Regions from separate parts of the Mesorhizobium sp. USDA 4413 genome, predicted to be linked through region 3. Evidence: predicted binding sites of a transcription regulator. Region 3 holds the regulator's gene; each other region holds the start of a gene.
The links. The regulator LexA, encoded in region 3, represses DNA repair genes until DNA is damaged. The targets are predictions, from matches to a motif close to TGTTCNNNNTGTGTTCNG.

Region 1 (5,789 bases), 3.6 Mb from region 3:
TTCGCGGCCTGGTCAAGCGCTTCGGCGACAAGACCGTCGTCGACCACGTGACGATGACGGTGGCCGAAGGCGAGATCGTCGGCTTCCTCGGGCCGAACGGTTCGGGCAAGACGACAACCATCCGCATCATGTGCGGGCTTTTGACGCCGGACGAGGGCGACGGCACCGTGCTTGGCTTCGACATCCGCAACGACGCGCTCAGGATCAAGCGCGAAGTCGGCTACATGACGCAGAAATTCTCCTTCTACGAGGATCTGACGATCGGCGAGAATCTCGAATTCGTGGCGCGGCTCTATCAGCTGAAGCCGGTCGAGGAATATGTCTCGCGCACGCTCCAGGAACTCGGCCTGACGAGCCGCCGCAACCAGCTGGCCGGCACGCTTTCCGGCGGCTGGAAGCAGCGGCTGGCGCTCGCGGCCTGCATCATGCACAAACCGAAGCTGCTTCTGCTCGACGAGCCGACGGCCGGCGTCGATCCCAAGGCGCGGCGCGAGTTCTGGGACGAGATCCATCGCCTCGCCGGCGGCGGGCTGACCGTGCTCGTCTCCACCCATTACATGGACGAGGCCGAGCGCTGCCACCGCATCAGCTACATCTCCTACGGCAAGATGCTTGCCACCGGCACGGTGGACGAGGTGGTGAAGAATGCCGGGCTGACGACTTTCGTCTTGCAGGGGCCGCGGCTCGACCGGGTGGCCGAAGCGCTGCAGGGCCGCCCGGGCGTCGACCAGGTGGCGCCGTTCGGCGCGACGCTGCATGTCGTCGGCTCCGACAAGGCGGCGCTGGAAAAGGCGCTCGCCGATGTCGAGAAGGAGCACAAGGGCGTCACCGTGAAGCCCGGCGAGACCAGCCTCGAGGATGTCTTCATCCAGTTCATGTCCGGCTCGAAGGACAATATGGCATGAACGCGGTCTTCTCCTTCCCCAGGCTCGGCGCGCTGCTGATCAAGGAGTTCATCCAGATGCGGCGCGACCGCATCACCTTCGCCATGATGCTGGGCGTGCCGCTGATCCAGCTGGTGCTGTTCGGCTATGCGATCAACAACGACCCGAAGAGCCTGCCGGCCGCGCTCGTGGCGACCAGCAGCGACCCTTACACGCGCGCCATGGTCTCGGCGCTGCAGACCACCGGCTACTACCGCTTCGACCATGTCGCGCAAAGTGCCGAGGAAGCCGAGTTCCTCATGGCGCGCGGCGATGTCTCTTTCGTCGTCACCATTCCCGCCGATTTCGCGCGCCGCGTCGAGCGCGGCGACAATCCGCAGATCCTGATCGAGGCCGACGCCACCGATCCGGCGGTGGCGAGCGGCGCCGTCTCGACGCTCAGCACCGTGGCCAGCCAGGCGCTGCTCCGGGCGCAGGGAACGCAGGAAGCGGCCAAGGAGGCGGCGCGCGGTCAGCTCGATGTCGTCGTGCACCGGCGCTACAACCCCGAAGGCATCTCGCAATACAACATCGTTCCCGGCCTGCTCGGCGTCATCCTGCAGATGACGATGGTGATGATGACCTCGATCGCGCTGACGCGCGAGACCGAGCGCGGCACGATGGAAAATCTTCTGGCCATGCCGTCGAGCCCGCTGGAGATCATGCTGGGCAAGGTGCTGCCTTATCTCGTGGTGGGCGCCGTGCAGGTGGTGGTGGTGCTGGCCGCGGCGAAGCTTCTGTTTGCCATTCCCTTCATGGGGTCGCTGTCGCTGCTGCTCTCGACCGTGCTTGTGTTCGTGCTGTCGCTGGTGCTGCTCGGCTACACGATCTCGACGATCGCCCGCACGCAGATGCAAGCGCTGCAGCTCACCTTCTTCTTCTTCTTGCCCTCGATCATGCTGTCGGGCTTCATGTTCCCCTATCGCGGCATGCCGGGCTGGGCGCAGGCCTTCGGCGAGATTTTTCCGCTGACGCATTTCCTGCGCATTACCCGCGCGGTCATGCTGAAGGGGGCGGAGCTTCCGGCCGTGGCGGCGGAAATCGGCTGGCTGGTGGTCTTCGTGGCGCTGTTTGCCGGCGTGGCGCTGGTGCGCTTCAGGCGGACGCTGGACTGAAAGTCTCACGACGAAGGTCTCTTGGCGAGCACAAAAGCCCAGGGCTGGAGGAGGTGTGAACGATCGCGGCGCTTCCTGCGTGCAGCACTCCTACGCCGCCGCCATGATTTCCGCATACGTACCGAAATCGACATTGCCGCCGGAAAGCACCACGGCAACGCATTTGCCGGCGAGGTCGATCTCGCCGGAGGCGAGCGCGGCCAGCGCGACGCAGCCGCCGGGCTCGACGACCAGCTTCAAATGCGCCATGGCATCGCGCATCGCCTGGGCGGCGGCCTTGTCGGAGACGGCGATGGCGCCGGCGAGATTGCGGCGGTTGATCTCGAAGGTGATGGCGCCCGGTTCGGCGGTAAGCAGCGCGTCGCAGATCGAGCTGTGGCCGGGCTCGTTCGCGACCCTTTCGCCCCTGGCCAGCGAGCGGCGCGTGTCGTCGAAATGCTCGGGCTCGACCGCCCAGACTTGCGTGTTCGGCGAGGCGTCCTTGACGGCGACGGAAATGCCGCTCGACAGGCCGCCGCCGCCGCAAGGCACGACGACGGCATCGAGCGCGACGCCGAGCGCTTTCGCCTGCCGCATCAGCTCCAGGCCGATCGTGCCCTGGCCGGCGATGATCGCCGGATCGTCGAAGGGCGGCACTAGCACCATGCCTTTTTCGATATAGGGGCGCACGACCGCCATGCGGTCGTCCTTGAAGCGGTCGAACGGCACCACTTCGGCACCCATCTTGCGGACATTGCCGACTTTCAGCGTCGGCGCGTCGGCCGGCATGGCGATGACCGCCCTGACGCCGAACATGGCGGCCGACGCCGCCACGCCTTGCGCATGGTTGCCGGAAGAGAAGGCCACGACGCCGCGGCCGCGCTCTTCCTCGCTGAGCGACGACAGCTTGTTGTAGGCGCCGCGGATCTTGAAGGAGCCGGTGCGCTGCAGCGTCTCGGGCTTGAACAGGATGCGGCCGCCATGACGCCTGTTGAGCTCCGGCGATTCGATCAGCGGGGTTTCGACGATCAGGCCGGAAAGCCGCTCGGCGGCGGCGCGGATGTCTAGGATGCCGGGCAGTGTGGTCATGGGCGACGGTCTTGCGAGAATGGGATCGCCCATGGTGCACGCAAAAGACCGCAACGCGCCAACGAAAAAATGTCATGGAGACAAGGTTGGCGATGGCGGCGCCGGCGGCCATTACTTTCGCCCAGGGCGACGGAAGCGAAGACCTGCCTTTTTCTGGCGCTTAACCGGCTACTCGTCGCCTTCGACGACCCGCAGTCTGAGCTGACCGGTCTTTGAATCGGCCACGCGCGCGCCGGCTTCCGCCTTGGCGGGACCGCCGCGCGGCGCCTCGGTTTCGCCTTCGGCGAATTCCAGCGCCTCGATCTTCTGGCCGCGTTTGGTCACCTTGGATGTCGAGACCAGGATGTCGTCTATGTCCCGCGCCGCCTGGCCGAAATGCGTCTGCAGCCGGCGCACCCGCTCGTCGACGCGTGCCACATCCTCCATCAGCCGGATGACCTCGCCCTGGATCAGATGCGCCTGCTCGCGCATGCGCGCGTCCTTGAGGATCGCCTGGATCACCTGGATCGACAGCATCAGCAGCGACGGCGAGACGATGACGACCCGGGCGCGATGCGCCTTCTGCACCACCGCCTCGAAATTCTCGTGGATCTCGGCGAACACCGATTCGGACGGCACGAACATGAAGGCCGTGTCCTGGGTCTCGCCTTGGATCAGGTATTTTTCGGCGATATCGCGGATATGCACCTCGATGTCGCGCCGGAATGCCTGCGCCGCAACCTTCTGCATGTCGGCGCCCTCGGCGGCGCGGATGGCGTTCCACGCCTCCAGCGGGAACTTGGCGTCGATGGCGAGCATCGGCGCGCCGTTCGGCATCCGCACCAGGCAGTCGGGCCGGCTGCCGTTGGAGAGGCTCGCCTGGAACTCATAGGCGCCGTGCGGCAGGCCGTCGGCGACGATCGCCTCCATGCGCGACTGGCCGAAGGCGCCGCGCGTCTGCTTGTTTGAGAGGATCGCCTGCAGCTGCACGACCTGGCCGGCCAAGGACTGGATGTTGCCTTGCGCGGTATCGATCACCGCCAGCCGCTCCTGCAGCTTGGCGAGGCTCTCATGTGTCGACTTGGTCTGCTCGGCCATGGTCTGACCGAGGCGTCCGGTCATGGCGTCGAGCCGCTGTCCGAGCGACTGGGTAAGCTCGGCCTGCCGCGCCCCGAACACCTCGGCGATGGCCCCCATTCGGCCCTGCATCTCGACCTGCGCCTGCAGCACGTCGGCAATGCGCGCCTCGGTGTCGCGGGCATGGTCGGCGGCTTCCGCCGCGGCAACCGCCCGCGCCTTGGCCGCGCGCCACAGGGCGATGACCAGCGCCGCGAAAAGAACGACGAACAGGACGAGGGTGAAAGCGAGCGCTTGGCCGAGCGTGAGCGTAGAGGCGCCGAGCCGCGCGACCGGTTGCGAAAGGATGGAGGTCATGTCGTTCATGAGAGGCAGCATAACCGATTCGGCCGTCTGGCACAGATCAAAACGTGAACAGGCCAAAGCTGCCCCGGTTGACGCTTCTCAAGCGAGGTCTTAGGTGAGACGCCATGTCGATCAAGCCGCTCATCATCCTTCCCGATCCCGTCCTGCGCCAGGTTTCCAAGCCGGTCGAGCGCGTCGACGCCGATTTGCGCAAGCTCGCCGACGACATGCTGGAGACCATGTATGACGCGCCGGGCATCGGCCTTGCGGCGATCCAGGTCGGCGTGCCGCGACGTCTGTTGGTCATCGACCTCGCCAAGGAGGGCGAGCCGCCGGAGCCGCATGTCTTCATCAACCCGGAAATCCTTGAAAGCGCCGACCAGCGTTCGGTCTATGAGGAAGGCTGCCTGTCGATCCCGGACTATTATGCCGAGGTCGAGCGACCGGCTTCCGTGCGGGTGAAATATCTCGACCGCGACGGCAAATTGCAGGAGATGCAGGCGGAAGGCCTGATGGCCACCTGCCTGCAGCACGAGATCGACCATTTGAACGGCGTGCTGTTCATCGATCACATCTCGAAGCTCAAGCGCGACATGGTGGTGCGAAAGTTCAAGAAGCTCGCCAGGGACAAGGCGCCGGGCAAGATGGTGGGCTAGGGGCCTCTTCGGCCGCGCGAGCACCCGAGCCTGGCGCAAAACAGGATCGCAGCACCTCATGCCGCTTCGCGTCATCTTCATGGGCACGCCGGATTTTTCCGTGCCGACGCTGCGCGCCATCGCCGGGGCCGGTCACGAGATCGCGGCCGTCTACACCCAGCCGCCGCGCGCCGCGGGCCGGCGCGGTCTGGAATTGACGCCATCCCCGGTGCAGCGCGAAGCCGAACGGCTGGGGCTCGAAGTGCGCACGCCCTCATCGCTAAAGGGCGAGGCCGAGCAGCAGGCTTTTGCTGGCTTGCACGCCGATGTCGCGGTCGTCGTCGCTTATGGCCTGTTGTTGCCGAAAGCCATCTTGGACGCCCCTAGGCTCGGCTGCCTCAACGGCCATGCCTCGCTTTTGCCACGCTGGCGTGGTGCTGCTCCCATCCAACGCGCCATCATGGCCGGCGATGCCTGGACCGGCATGATGGTCATGAAGATGGAAGAGGGCCTGGACACCGGACCGGTGGCGATGGTTGAAAAATGCGCCATCGCACCCGATATGACGGCCGGCGAATTGCATGACCTCCTGATGGCTCAGGGCGCTTCGTTGATGGTTGAGGCGCTCGCGCAGTTGGGGATAAATT
Region 2 (5,789 bases), 3.8 Mb from region 3:
GGCGAACTCTTTTTCGTAGCCCCTGCCGACCATGCCGTCGATCATGCGCTGGCGGTAATTGCCGATCGTGCCGGTGCGCTTGAAGGTCGCCATGGCGCGGCGCAACTCGTCGGCCTCGCCCGGCCGGAAGCCGCCGGCGACGATGGCGATCTTCATCGCCTGTTCCTGGAACAGCGGCACGCCGAGCGTTTTGCCAAGGATTTCTTCCAACTCAGGCTTGGGGTATTCGGCCTTCTCCTTGCGCTGTCGGCGGCGCAGATAGGGATGAACCATGTCGCCCTGGATCGGACCGGGCCGCACGATCGCCACCTCGATGACGAGATCGTAGAATTCGCGGGGCTTGAGCCGCGGCAGCATAGACATCTGCGCGCGCGACTCGATCTGGAAGACGCCAAGCGTGTCGGCCCGGCAGATCATGTCGTAGACGCGCCTGTCCTCTTCCGGGAGGGTGGCGAGCACGTAGGGTCGTCCAAACCGATCCCGCGCTTCCGGATAATGATCGGTGAGCAGGGTCAGGGCGCGCTTCAGGCAGGTCAGCATGCCGAGCGCCAGCACGTCCACCTTGAGGATCTTCACCGCGTCGAGGTCGTCCTTGTCCCACTCGACCATCTTGCGCTCCTCCATCGCCGTCTTGACGATGGGGACGACCTCGTCGAGCCGGTCGCGGGTGATGACGAAGCCGCCGACATGCTGGGAAAGATGGCGGGGAAAGCCCATGATCTCGTTGGCGCGCTCCAGCACCTGGCGCGACAGCGGGTCGGTACGGTCGAGGCCGCCGGCATCGGCTTCCCTTTCGCCGAGCTCGGAGGTCGACCAGCCCCAGATGGTGCTCGACAGCGCGCTCCTGACATCCTCCGACAGGCCCATGGCCTTGGCCACTTCGCGCAGGGCCGAACGGCCGCGATAGCTGATGACGGCGGCGGCCAAGGCGGTGCGCTTGGCGCTGTATTTCTCGTAGATATAGGCGATGACCTCGTCGCGGCGCTCATGCTCGAAATCGACGTCGATATCGGGCGGCTCGTTGCGCTCCTCGGAGATGAAGCGCTCGAACAGCGCATCGATCCGGTCGGGGCCGACTTCGGTGATGCCGATGCAGAAGCAGATGACCGAATTGGCGGCGGAGCCGCGCCCCTGGCAAAGGATGTCCTTGCTGCGGGCGAATTTCACGATGTCGTGGACGGTCAGGAAATAGCGCGCATAATTCAGGCGCTCGATCAGCGCGAGCTCCTCTTCGATGCGTTGCAAGACATGGGCGGGAACACCGGCCGGATAGCGCACGGCCGCGCCTTCGCGCGCCAGGCGCTCGAGCTCGGCCTGCGGTCCAAGCCCGGATTCGGTCGGCTCGTCCGGATAATTATATTCGAGATCGCTGAGCGAGAAGGTCAATTCGTCGGCGAAACGCAGCGTCTCGGCCAGCGCTTGCGGGTGGCGGCGAAACAGGCGCGCCATCTCCAGCGGCGGCTTCAGATGGCGCTCGGCATTGGCGGTCTGTTCCAACCCGACCTCGGAAACCGGCGTGTTGAGGCGGATCGCGGTCAGCACGTCTTGCAGGGGACGGCGCTCGGCGGTGTGGTAGAGCACATCGTTGGTCGCCATCAGCGGGAGGCGCGCATGCTCGGCCATCGCCGCCGCCTGCTCGATGCGGAAGCGGTCGTTGCCGCCATAATCCGGCGCCACGGCCAGCCGGAGCGCCGCGCCGAAGCGACCCTTAAGCCGGCTAATGATCTCCAGATTGTCCTCGGCGCGAGCTGACAGATTGGGCAAGATCGCCAGCGACATCCGATCGCCCCATTCGAGAAAATCGCTCAATTCGAGCAGCGTCGCGCCCTTCTCGGTCTCGTCGCGCAGATTGGCCTGGGTCAGCATGCGGCAGAGATGCCCCCAGCCCTGGCGGTCGCGGGGATAGGCGAGGATGTCCGGCGTGCCATCGCTAAACACCAGTCGGCAGCCGGGATGATAGGCCATCTTCTCCACCTTGGCCTGCTGCCAGGCGCGCACGACGCCGGCGACGGTGTTCCTGTCGGCAAGGCCGATCGAGGCAAAGCCGTAGAATTTCGCCGTGACCACCAGCTCCTCCGGCTTGGAGGCGCCGCGCAGGAAGGAGAAGTTCGACTGGATGCCGAACTCGGCATAGGGGATGACGGTCAGCGCGTTCATGCGAACACCCCATGCATGAACCAGCGCGGCGGCGCGGCCCGCGACACGCTGCCGTAGAGACCCTGGCGGTAGAGCCAGTAGCGGCGTCCCTCGCTGTCCTCGATGCGGTAATAGTCGCGGGTCGGCGCCTCTTCCTCGCCGGGCAGCTGCCGCCACCATTCGGCGGCGATGCGTTCCGGCCCCTCGGCGCGGGCGACGCGATAGAGCGCGCGGCGCCAGCGGAAATTCATCGGCGGTCCCTCCGGGATCTCGGTCGCCGGCACCTCGATCGGCTCGGGCGAGCGGAACAGGCGCACCGGCCGCTCCGGCGGATAGACCGTCATCGGCGGCGCCGTTCGGGGCGCCACTGCCCGGCCAGCTGCCGGCGCGCGCCTTTGCGGCGCTTCGGCGAAAGGCACGGTTTTAACGGCGCGTTCCGGCAGATGGCTCTCGACAATCAACGGCTTCAGAACGGCGGTCTCGCCGAGGCGGGCGCGGACGCGGTCGGCGAAGAGCGCGATGTCGGCATCATCGTCGGCCACCTCGCCGGTGAGGTCGCCCTGAGCCAAATCGAAGGCGGCGACCGACAGCACGGACAGCCGCACAAGGTCGAAGCCGAAACCGGCGTCGATGGTCTGCTCCAATGCGGTCAGCCGCTCATGGAACAATCTTTGGATCAGCCGCGGCTCGCGCATCGGGCGCGAGGTGCCGACAGCGATGCGGCTGACGGCGCCGTCGACGCGGAAGAGAAGCAGCGCCAGTGTCCGCGCGCCTTCGCCGCGCCGTTCGAGATCGGTCTTCAAGGCGATCGCCAGCCGGCTTACCAGCCGCTCGATGTCGTCGGTGAGCACGACCGGCTCGGCAAGGTGGCGCTCGACCGAGAGCGGCGCGACGGGAAGGCGCGGCGACACGGCCTCGTCGAGGCGGCCGAGCGCCTGGTCGAGACGCAGAAGCAAGGTGGCGCCGAAGCGGCGGGCGAGCGGCGCGCGGGGTGCTGCCATCACCGCGCCGGCGGTGCGCAGGCCCACACTTTCCAGGCCGGTACGGGTCTCCGGCGCGATGCGCAGCGCCGAAAGCGGCAGGGGCGAAAGCAGCGCCTCCTCCTCGCCGCCGGCCACGATGCGGTCGCCATGGAAGCGCGCCGCCGCCCAGGCGGCGCCCGGCGTCGAGGCGAGGCCAGCGCGGACATCGAAGCCCTGCTGGAAGAAGCGGGTGAGGATCTCGTCCTGCATGGCGCGCTCGCCGCCGAAGAGATGCGTGCAGCCGGTGACGTCGAGGAACAGCCCGTCCTCGCCATCGATCGCCACCAGCGGCGTGTAGCGGTCGCACCAGTCGGCAAGGCCCTCGAGCAGGCGGCGGTCGGCTTCCGCGTCCGCCTCCACCACGTCGATCGAAGGATGCATGGCCCGGGCATCGGCAATGCCCATGCCGCGCTTCAGCTTCAGCGCCTCAGCCCGCTCGTCGAGGGCTGCGATGCGCTGGGTGTTGTTGTCGCGGTGGCTGATCACCAGAGGCAGATGATGCGACGGCCGGGAACGCCAGGACCGCCCCAGACGCTGGCGTAGGATCCGCTCCGCGCTGAGATGTGGGAACCACAGCGACAGAATTCTCTGTTCTTTCTGTAAAAGCGTGCTCATCGGGGTTCCACTCCAGTGTGAATTGTCCGGGCAGGGCCGTGCGGCTCTTGCCGATATCGATGGTGAAGGCGGGGCGGCCGATCGAGCCGGCGAGCGGCCCGGCGACGGTCTCGCGGCTTGCCGAAGGTGCTGCCGAGACGATGAGGCGCACCGGGGCTGCGGTGGGTTCGGCCGCGCCGGCCTGGCGCAGCAACAATACGGGACGGTTGGCGCTTTGAGCCCGCGCGTGCAGCCGGCGCGTGGCGGTGAGGTCGAGAAGCCGCGGGCTGCCGCGGATCTCGAGGATGACGGCGGCGAAGGCCGTCATGCGGGCAGCCTCCTCGGCGATCCACAGCGCGTCCAGCAGCTTCGGCGCCTCGGAAAACAGCAATTGCTCCGGCTCGATACCGAACAAAGCGTGAAGGCCCTTGGCATAGGGAAGGCCGGCCTCGTGGAAGATTTCCGCCGTGCCGACCCACAGGATCGGCAGGCCCTGCTTTTCCTTGAGGATCAGGCTTACGAGCGACAGCGCGAAGCCGGCGACGGCACCGGCAGCGCGGGTCTCCAGGCCATGGATCTCGCTGAGCGCCGCCTTGGGCAGACCGCCGCCGAGGGCGGTGTCGAGGCGATCGATGCCGGTGTGCAGGAAGGCGTCCGCCGAAGCCACGGCAAGGCCGCGCCGGACAAGTGTCATGTCCGTTCCGCCGGCATTGTTGGATATTTGATTTTCCGCAATTCCGGACGGAAAACCGCTTCGCACTTTTCCTGGAATTGCTCCAGGCGCGCCGGGCGCCGGCGCCTGCAGGCGCTCGGGCAGCGTTCCTTCGATCTTCGCGATCTGGCGGCGCAGGGCAAAAATAGTGTCCCGCGCCACGGCGCTCATCGCCATGACGTTCACTTCCGGCAGCATTGTTCCTGTTATGTTCTTATAGATTCCAGAGGCGTCCGGAAGAGTCAAGCAGACTCGCAAGGAATTTATTCCTTGGGGGCAACGGTCTGACTGTAGACGCCGACGAGCCCAATTGGGCAAGAAGGCCAATCCGGAGTCGTCTAAACATCGTCATGGCCGTCCGTAAATCAAGAAGCGTCCCACTTATGAAACGACTAACGCAAGGTGAGCTATGGCGTCTGGCGTCCTTCCAAATACCGCCCGGAAAATGGCAAAGCCACTTCGTCAGAAAGAGCAACCCGAGCGGTTTAAGCAGACCGCTCGGGAGCTTCAAGAGGACGACAGTGGGAAGGCGTTCGAAGCTGTGATGAACAAATCGTAGGGCGCCGAACGCGGAATTAGCGATGGAGGACGTAGTTCTGGCGGATATCCGTAACCAGCGGCTCTATCTCGTTTAGGGTATAGAACCGGACATGGTGGCGTTCCATTTGGTCGGCAATCATGTTGACAAATCCCGCATCCTGCACCTGAGCATCGTCTCCGACCACCACTAACCGGGCAGGTCGATCAAGGGCGGTTTCTTGGTAAAGAAGTTCGCCTTCTATCATGTGTGGGCTGGCGCGGTTGAGCGCTTTGTCCGGGTCACCCGCAAGCGACACGGCGTCGATCAGATTGAAGGCTCCATTCTGATAGGCAAAGGGAACTTCAATTTTTACGCCTCCAGAAAGATGGATAGGATCGGGCTTTACGAGGAAGTCCTCAACGCCGTTGGAGCGAAAGGCTTGCGCCAGTTTAGTCGACAACCTTTGCCCGCGCGGGGAACTGGGAACCTCGCCAACCAGCTTTTCAAACAACTCCCCGACAAGCTGATCGGGGTCCTTAACCAACACAGATCGAATTGGAGACAGGCGGACCTTCCCGGACCTGAGCGCTATGAATTTCTCGATTTTCTCTCTGTCCCAGCCATTGCCAAATTCATACCGCAACCGATCTTCCATCGATTCTTTCAGGTGCTGAAAATGGTTTCCGAGATGGATCTTGAACGCCTGTTCCGCGCGGCGTGGGCGATGGCTAAACTTCACGAACACCGAGCCGTGGGCGAATACGATAACGCCAATGTTCACAAACTCAGCCCGCTCCGGGAACTC
Region 3 (5,789 bases):
GCGCTTGCCCGCGTCACCGGCAAGACCGGCGTGGAGATGGAGGCGCTGACCGCCGCTTCGGTCGCCTGCCTCACCATCTACGACATGGCCAAGGCGGCGGACCGTGGCATGGTGATTTCCGGTATCCGGCTGGTCGAAAAGACCGGCGGCAAGTCGGGCGACTACAAGGCGGGTGCCTGATGGCCCTCGTTCTAGTCGCCGAAGCGCTCGAACGCTTGCTCGACGGCGCAGCACCTTTGCCGGGCGAGAGCGTTCCGCTGGCGGACGTGGCCGGGCGGGTTCTCGCCGAACCGGTTGTGGCGCTGCGCACCCAGCCGCCCTTCAACGCCTCGGCGATGGACGGCTACGCCGTACGCTCCGCCGACGTTGCTTCTGCGCCGGCGCAACTGGAGGTCATAGGCATGGCGCCCGCCGGGCGCGGCTTTTCCGGGACTGTCGGCGAAGGCCAGGCGGTGCGCATCTTCACCGGCGCGCCGCTGCCTGAAGGCGCGGACACCATCGTCATCCAGGAAAACGTCCGCGATCTCGGCAACCGCCAGATCGAGGTGACGGAGCCGACGGCCGAAGCACGCAATGTGCGCCGCCGCGGGCTCGACTTCGTCCAGGGCGACGTGGTGCTCGAAAAGGGCCGCGTGCTCGACGCGGCGGCCCTTTCGCTTGCAGCCTCGGCCAACCATCCCGCCTTGAATGTCGTGCGCCGGCCGCTGGTCGCGATCATCGCCACCGGCGATGAACTGTTGCCGCCGGGCAGCGCGCTCGGCCCCGATCAGATCATTTCATCCAACGCCTATGGCGTCGCCGCCGCCGCCCAGTCGGTCGGCGCGCGTGCGCTCGATCTCGGCATCGCCGCCGATCGTAAGGAAGCGATCGCGGCGCTGGTCCGGAAAGCAGTCGAGGCGAACGCCGATGTCATCGTCACGCTCGGCGGCGCCTCGGTCGGTGACCACGACCTGATCCATGACGTGCTGACCAGTGAAGGCATGCGGCTCGACTTCTGGAAGATCGCCATGCGCCCCGGCAAACCGCTGATGTTCGGCCGGCTTGGCAATGTCCGCTGCATCGGCCTGCCCGGCAACCCGGTGGCCAGCATCGTCTGCTCGCAGCTGTTCCTTAAGCCGCTGCTTGCCAGGCTCGGCGGCCGCGACCACAGGCAGGAGCTGCGAACGGCCCGGCTGGGCGCAGCGATGCAGGCCAACGATCTCAGGCAGGACTATGTGCGCGCCGTCATACGCGAGGACGCCGGCACGCTCGTCGCGACCCCGTTCGGCATCCAGGACTCCTCGATGCTCAGAACGCTCGCCGACGCCAACGGCCTGATCGTGCGCGAGCCCTTCGCGCCGGCAGCCGAGACCGGCGCCGAATGCAGCGTTCTGATGTTACGCTGAACAAATCGTCAACGAGTTCACTAAACTTTAAACGGTTGCGGAACACAACTGGAACAGATAGTGTTTGTTCTGGGTTTGTTTTTCTGATTCTGGTTTCAGAACCCGTGGGGGCCGCCATGCTGACGCGCAAACAACATGAACTTCTGATGTTCATCCACGAAAGGCTGAAGGAAAGCGGGATTCCGCCGTCTTTCGACGAGATGAAGGAAGCGCTCGACCTCGCCTCCAAGTCCGGCATCCACCGGCTGATCACGGCGCTGGAGGAACGCGGTTTCATTCGCCGGCTGCCGAACCGGGCGCGGGCGCTGGAAGTGCTGCGCCTGCCCGACTCGATCGCACCCGGCCTCAATGCGGCGAAGAAGTTTTCGCCAAGCGTCATCCAGGGCAGCCTGGGTCAGAACAATCTCAGCCGTCAGGTCAAGCCGGCTGCGCCCTCGCGCGCCCCGACGCCAAGCAACGACGACGATGCCGGCTCGGCCGTATCCATTCCGGTGATGGGCCGCATCGCCGCCGGTGTCCCGATCGACGCCATCCAGCACCAGACGCATTCGATCACGGTGCCGCCGGACATGATCGCCGGCGGCGAGCATTATGCGCTGGAGGTCAAAGGCGACTCGATGATCGAGGCCGGCATCTTCGACGGCGACACGGTCATCATCCGCAACGCCAACACGGCAAGCCCGGGCGAGATCGTGGTGGCGCTGGTCGATGATGAGGAAGCGACGCTCAAGCGCTTCCGCCGCAAGGGTGCCTCGATCGCGCTGGAAGCTGCCAACCCGGCCTACGAGACCCGCATCTTCGGACCGGATCGGGTGAAGGTGCAGGGCAAGCTCGTCGGGTTGATCCGCCGCTACTGATCCGGTTGCGAAGGTTTCGCATCCGTCCGCTGAGGCTTTTGATAAGGCGGCAGTCCTCTCGCCTCGCGGGTATACTTGCGCTGTTCGTGCCAAGGCCGGTACGGCTGCTCGACAGCATATTGGATGGCCGGTCGCGCGGTTGCCGATTGGGGATCGAAGAAGACGGCGGCGCTGCCGTCGCGCGCCAACTGCCGCTTGGTGACGACGAGCACGCGCGGATCGCGGCAGGGATTGTAGGCGGTGGCGTCGTTGATGACGACGAGGTCGGCAAAGCCGCAGGCCGGCCGGGCGCTGTCGCGGGTTTCAGCGAGTGCGACGATGGCGCCGGACGGATGCCGGCCGATGCAAAGATCACCCGTGCAGTAGAAGGGCGAGCCGGGCGGCAGATCGACGGGATCGACGATGTCCAGCGCATCTTTGGCGAACGTCTCCGGCGGCACGATTTCCTCGGCTTTCAGCGCCCGTTTCCAATTGTCGGTGGTGAACTCGTTGGCGCGTGCGCGACTGACGGCAAGCTCGCCACCGCCGATCGGCATCGCCACCAGATGCGCGTCCTCGGAAATGAGCACATCCGGCGTGCGGACATGCGGAATGGCCAGCAGCGCGGCAAGCGCGAAGGGAACGGCGGCAAGCCTCAGCCAGGTTGTGGCCATTGTCGCAATGACCAGCGCAATCGTCGCCAGCAGCACCGACTGGATCGAGATCAGCCCGACGGCGTCGACCGGTGAGCGTTCGGAGATCCATGCCGAAATGGCGATCATCGCCGTCAGTCCCTTGCCCATCACAAAGAGGAACGGGCCGTCGAAACCGAAGGGCATGGCCAGCGCGCTCAACACGGCAAACGGCATGACGATCAGTGACACGATCGGCATGACCGCCAGATTGGCGAGCAGACTGAGCGGCGACACGCGCTGGAAATGCCAAATCGCAAACAGCAATGTCGCGCTGCCCGCGATGAGCGACGTCACGGCGGCGCCGCCCACTCCAACCGCCAGTTTTCGCGACAGGAATCCCAGGAATGAACGCTTTGCCGGCGGCGCGATCGTTTTGCCGGCGCGATAGTCGGCAAAGCCGGCATAGGCGCCGACCAGGGCGGCGGTGGCGGCGAAGGACATCTGGAAACTCGGGCCGACCACCTCGTGCGGCGAGACGAGGATCACGGCGATTGCCGAGATCGCCAGGTTGCGCATCGTGAGCGCCGCACGGTCGAAGAGCACGGCGGCAAGCATCACGGCGAGCATGATGAAGCTTCGCTCGGCCGCCACCACGATGCCGGAGATGACGAGGTAAGCGGCGATCGAGATGAGCGCGATTCCGGCGGCATATTTCTTCACCGGCCGGCGCGAGGAGAAATCCGGAAGCAGCGCGAAGGCGCCGCGCAAAAGGACCATGATCGTGCCGGCGACCAGCGCCATGTGCAGGCCGGAGATCGAGATGATGTGGTAGATGCCGGTGCGCCGCATCGACTCGTTGATTGGCTCCGGAATGCCGGCGCGCACGCCGACGATCAGCGCCGCCGCGATCTCGCCCTCGGACCCGCCTATGCTGCTCCTGATGTGATCGGCGATCCCTTCGCGCGCATTTTCGACTGCCGAGGCGACGCGCGCGCCGAAAGGCGCCTCCACCGGCGCAACCAGCTTCGGGTCGCCCAGGAAAAAGCCGCTGCCGCCGATGCCGGCAAAATAGCTGTCGAAGGAAAAGTCGTAGCTGTCCGGCCGAACCGGGCCCGTCGGCGGCAGCAGCTTGGCATAGCCGGTCAGCATCGATCCGGCCGTCATGCCGGGCGGGATCCTGCGTGCCGACAGCCTGACGCGGTCCGGCGCGTAACGCAGCTTCGGATGGTCCGTGGAAATAAGGTCGATGGTCAGCCGGACACGGCCGTTGGCCATCGCCTCCGCGGTGACGAGCCGGCCCGTCAGCCTTGTCTGGATTTCCGAGCCCAGCATCGGGGTCGCCATTCGCCAGGTCTCCACCTTGGCCGCGAGAAAGCCCAAGGCGCAGAAAAGCGTTGCCATGAACAGAAGATGCGTTCTCTGCCAGGAGCGCGAGACCGCCGCGCAGACAGCCATCAGCGCCACGGCCGCAAGCGGCCTGTAGAGATCCGGCTCGGTGCTCAGCGAAAAGTAGTAGATGACACCGGCGGCCAGAAACACCGGCACCAGCAGAAAGCCGACGCCACGATCGAGCTCGGTGGTGGCAGCGACCGCAACGCTTCGGCGCAGCGCAGCAAGCGAAACGCGGCCAAGCTGTTTGCGGATCCTGCTGACGACGGCTGTTGGCGAGGCCGGCTGTAGCGCACCGCAACCGGGCGGCGGCAGCTCGGCGGGTGGATGGAGTTCCGGAAGCGAAAATGGCGCTTCTTCAGTGGACGCGGCATGAGCAAACATCAGGCGCTCGCTGACGCCTGCTGTCGTTCCTCCGCCCTCCTCCGCGCCCCCGCCACGTCCAGCCATCGGGTCTGCCCCTTGCGCCCCAGACCGCCTATGCTACATGAACGCCGGTCGCGTGGAAGCCCGCGCGAAATGTGCCGTTTCAGTGCTTCTTCGAGAGTTCCATGTCCGACAAGGTCGTCACACGTTTTGCCCCCTCGCCAACAGGCTACCTGCATATTGGCGGGGCACGCACGGCGCTGTTCAACTGGCTTTATGCCAAGCACACCGGCGGCACGATGCTTTTGCGTATCGAGGACACCGATCGCGAGCGCTCCACCCAAGCCGCTACGGCCGCCATTCTCGACGGTCTGACCTGGCTTGGCCTTTCCTGGGATGGTGAGGCCGTCTCGCAGTTCGAACGTGCGCCACGCCATCGCGAGGTGGCCGAGGAGCTCGTGCGCATGGGCAAGGCCTATTACAGCTACGAGACGCCTGCGGAACTGGAGGCGATGCGCGAGGCAGCTAGAGCCAAGGGCTTGCCGCCACGTTACAACGGCCAGTGGCGCGACCGCGATCCGTCCGAGGCTCCGGCCGGCGTCAAGGGCGCCATCCGCATCAAGGCGCCGACCGAGGGCGAGACGGTCGTGCAGGACCGCGTGCAGGGCGAGGTGCGGTTTCCCAACAAGGATCTCGACGATTTCATCATCCTGCGTTCGGACGGCAACCCGACCTATATGCATGCCGTCGTCGTGGACGATCATGACATGGGCGTGACCCATATCATCCGCGGCGATGACCACCTGACCAACGCCGCGCGCCAGACGGTGATCTACAACGCCATGGGCTGGGCGGTGCCGTCGATGTCGCACATCCCGCTGATCCACGGCGCCGACGGCGCCAAGCTGTCGAAGCGGCATGGCGCGCTCGGCGTCGAGGCCTATCGCGCCATGGGCTATCTGCCGGAAGCCCTGCTCAACTATCTGGCGCGGCTCGGCTGGAGCCATGGCGACGACGAGGTGATGTCGATCAAGGATATGATCGCCTGGTTCGATATCGGCGACGTCAACAAGGGCGCTGCCCGCTTCGACTTCGCCAAGCTCGAGGCGCTGAACGGCGTGCATATGCGCAAGATGGACGATCGCGCGCTGTTCGATATCTTCGTCGCCACTCTGCCC

Region 1: the regulator LexA is predicted to act here: its motif matches at 4,562-4,579, upstream of ACVMIM_RS04340 (DNA recombination protein RmuC).
Region 2: the regulator LexA is predicted to act here: its motif matches at 4,663-4,680, upstream of ACVMIM_RS03345 (ImuA family protein).

Annotation. Positions count from the first base shown of each region.
Region 1 covers NZ_JBVPRP010000001.1:855,387-861,175, forward strand. Annotated here, with positions in the region: gene ACVMIM_RS04325 (ABC transporter ATP-binding protein) at 1-905, shown strand, start outside; gene ACVMIM_RS04330 (ABC transporter permease) at 902-2,038, shown strand; gene ACVMIM_RS04335 (threonine/serine dehydratase) at 2,129-3,106, opposite strand; gene ACVMIM_RS04340 (DNA recombination protein RmuC) at 3,275-4,528, opposite strand; gene def (peptide deformylase) at 4,633-5,163, shown strand; gene fmt (methionyl-tRNA formyltransferase) at 5,222-5,789, shown strand, end outside.
Region 2 covers NZ_JBVPRP010000001.1:651,307-657,095, reverse strand. Annotated here, with positions in the region: gene ACVMIM_RS03355 (error-prone DNA polymerase) at 1-2,157, opposite strand, end outside; gene ACVMIM_RS03350 (DUF6504 family protein) at 2,154-3,644, opposite strand; gene ACVMIM_RS03345 (ImuA family protein) at 3,586-4,641, opposite strand; gene ACVMIM_RS03340 (DUF3037 domain-containing protein) at 5,040-5,789, opposite strand, start outside.
Region 3 covers NZ_JBVPRP010000001.1:4,413,573-4,419,361, forward strand. Annotated here, with positions in the region: gene moaC (cyclic pyranopterin monophosphate synthase MoaC) at 1-180, shown strand, start outside; gene ACVMIM_RS21560 (molybdopterin molybdotransferase MoeA) at 180-1,385, shown strand; gene lexA (transcriptional repressor LexA) at 1,502-2,242, shown strand; gene ACVMIM_RS21570 (ComEC/Rec2 family competence protein) at 2,236-4,695, opposite strand; gene gltX (glutamate--tRNA ligase) at 4,797-5,789, shown strand, end outside.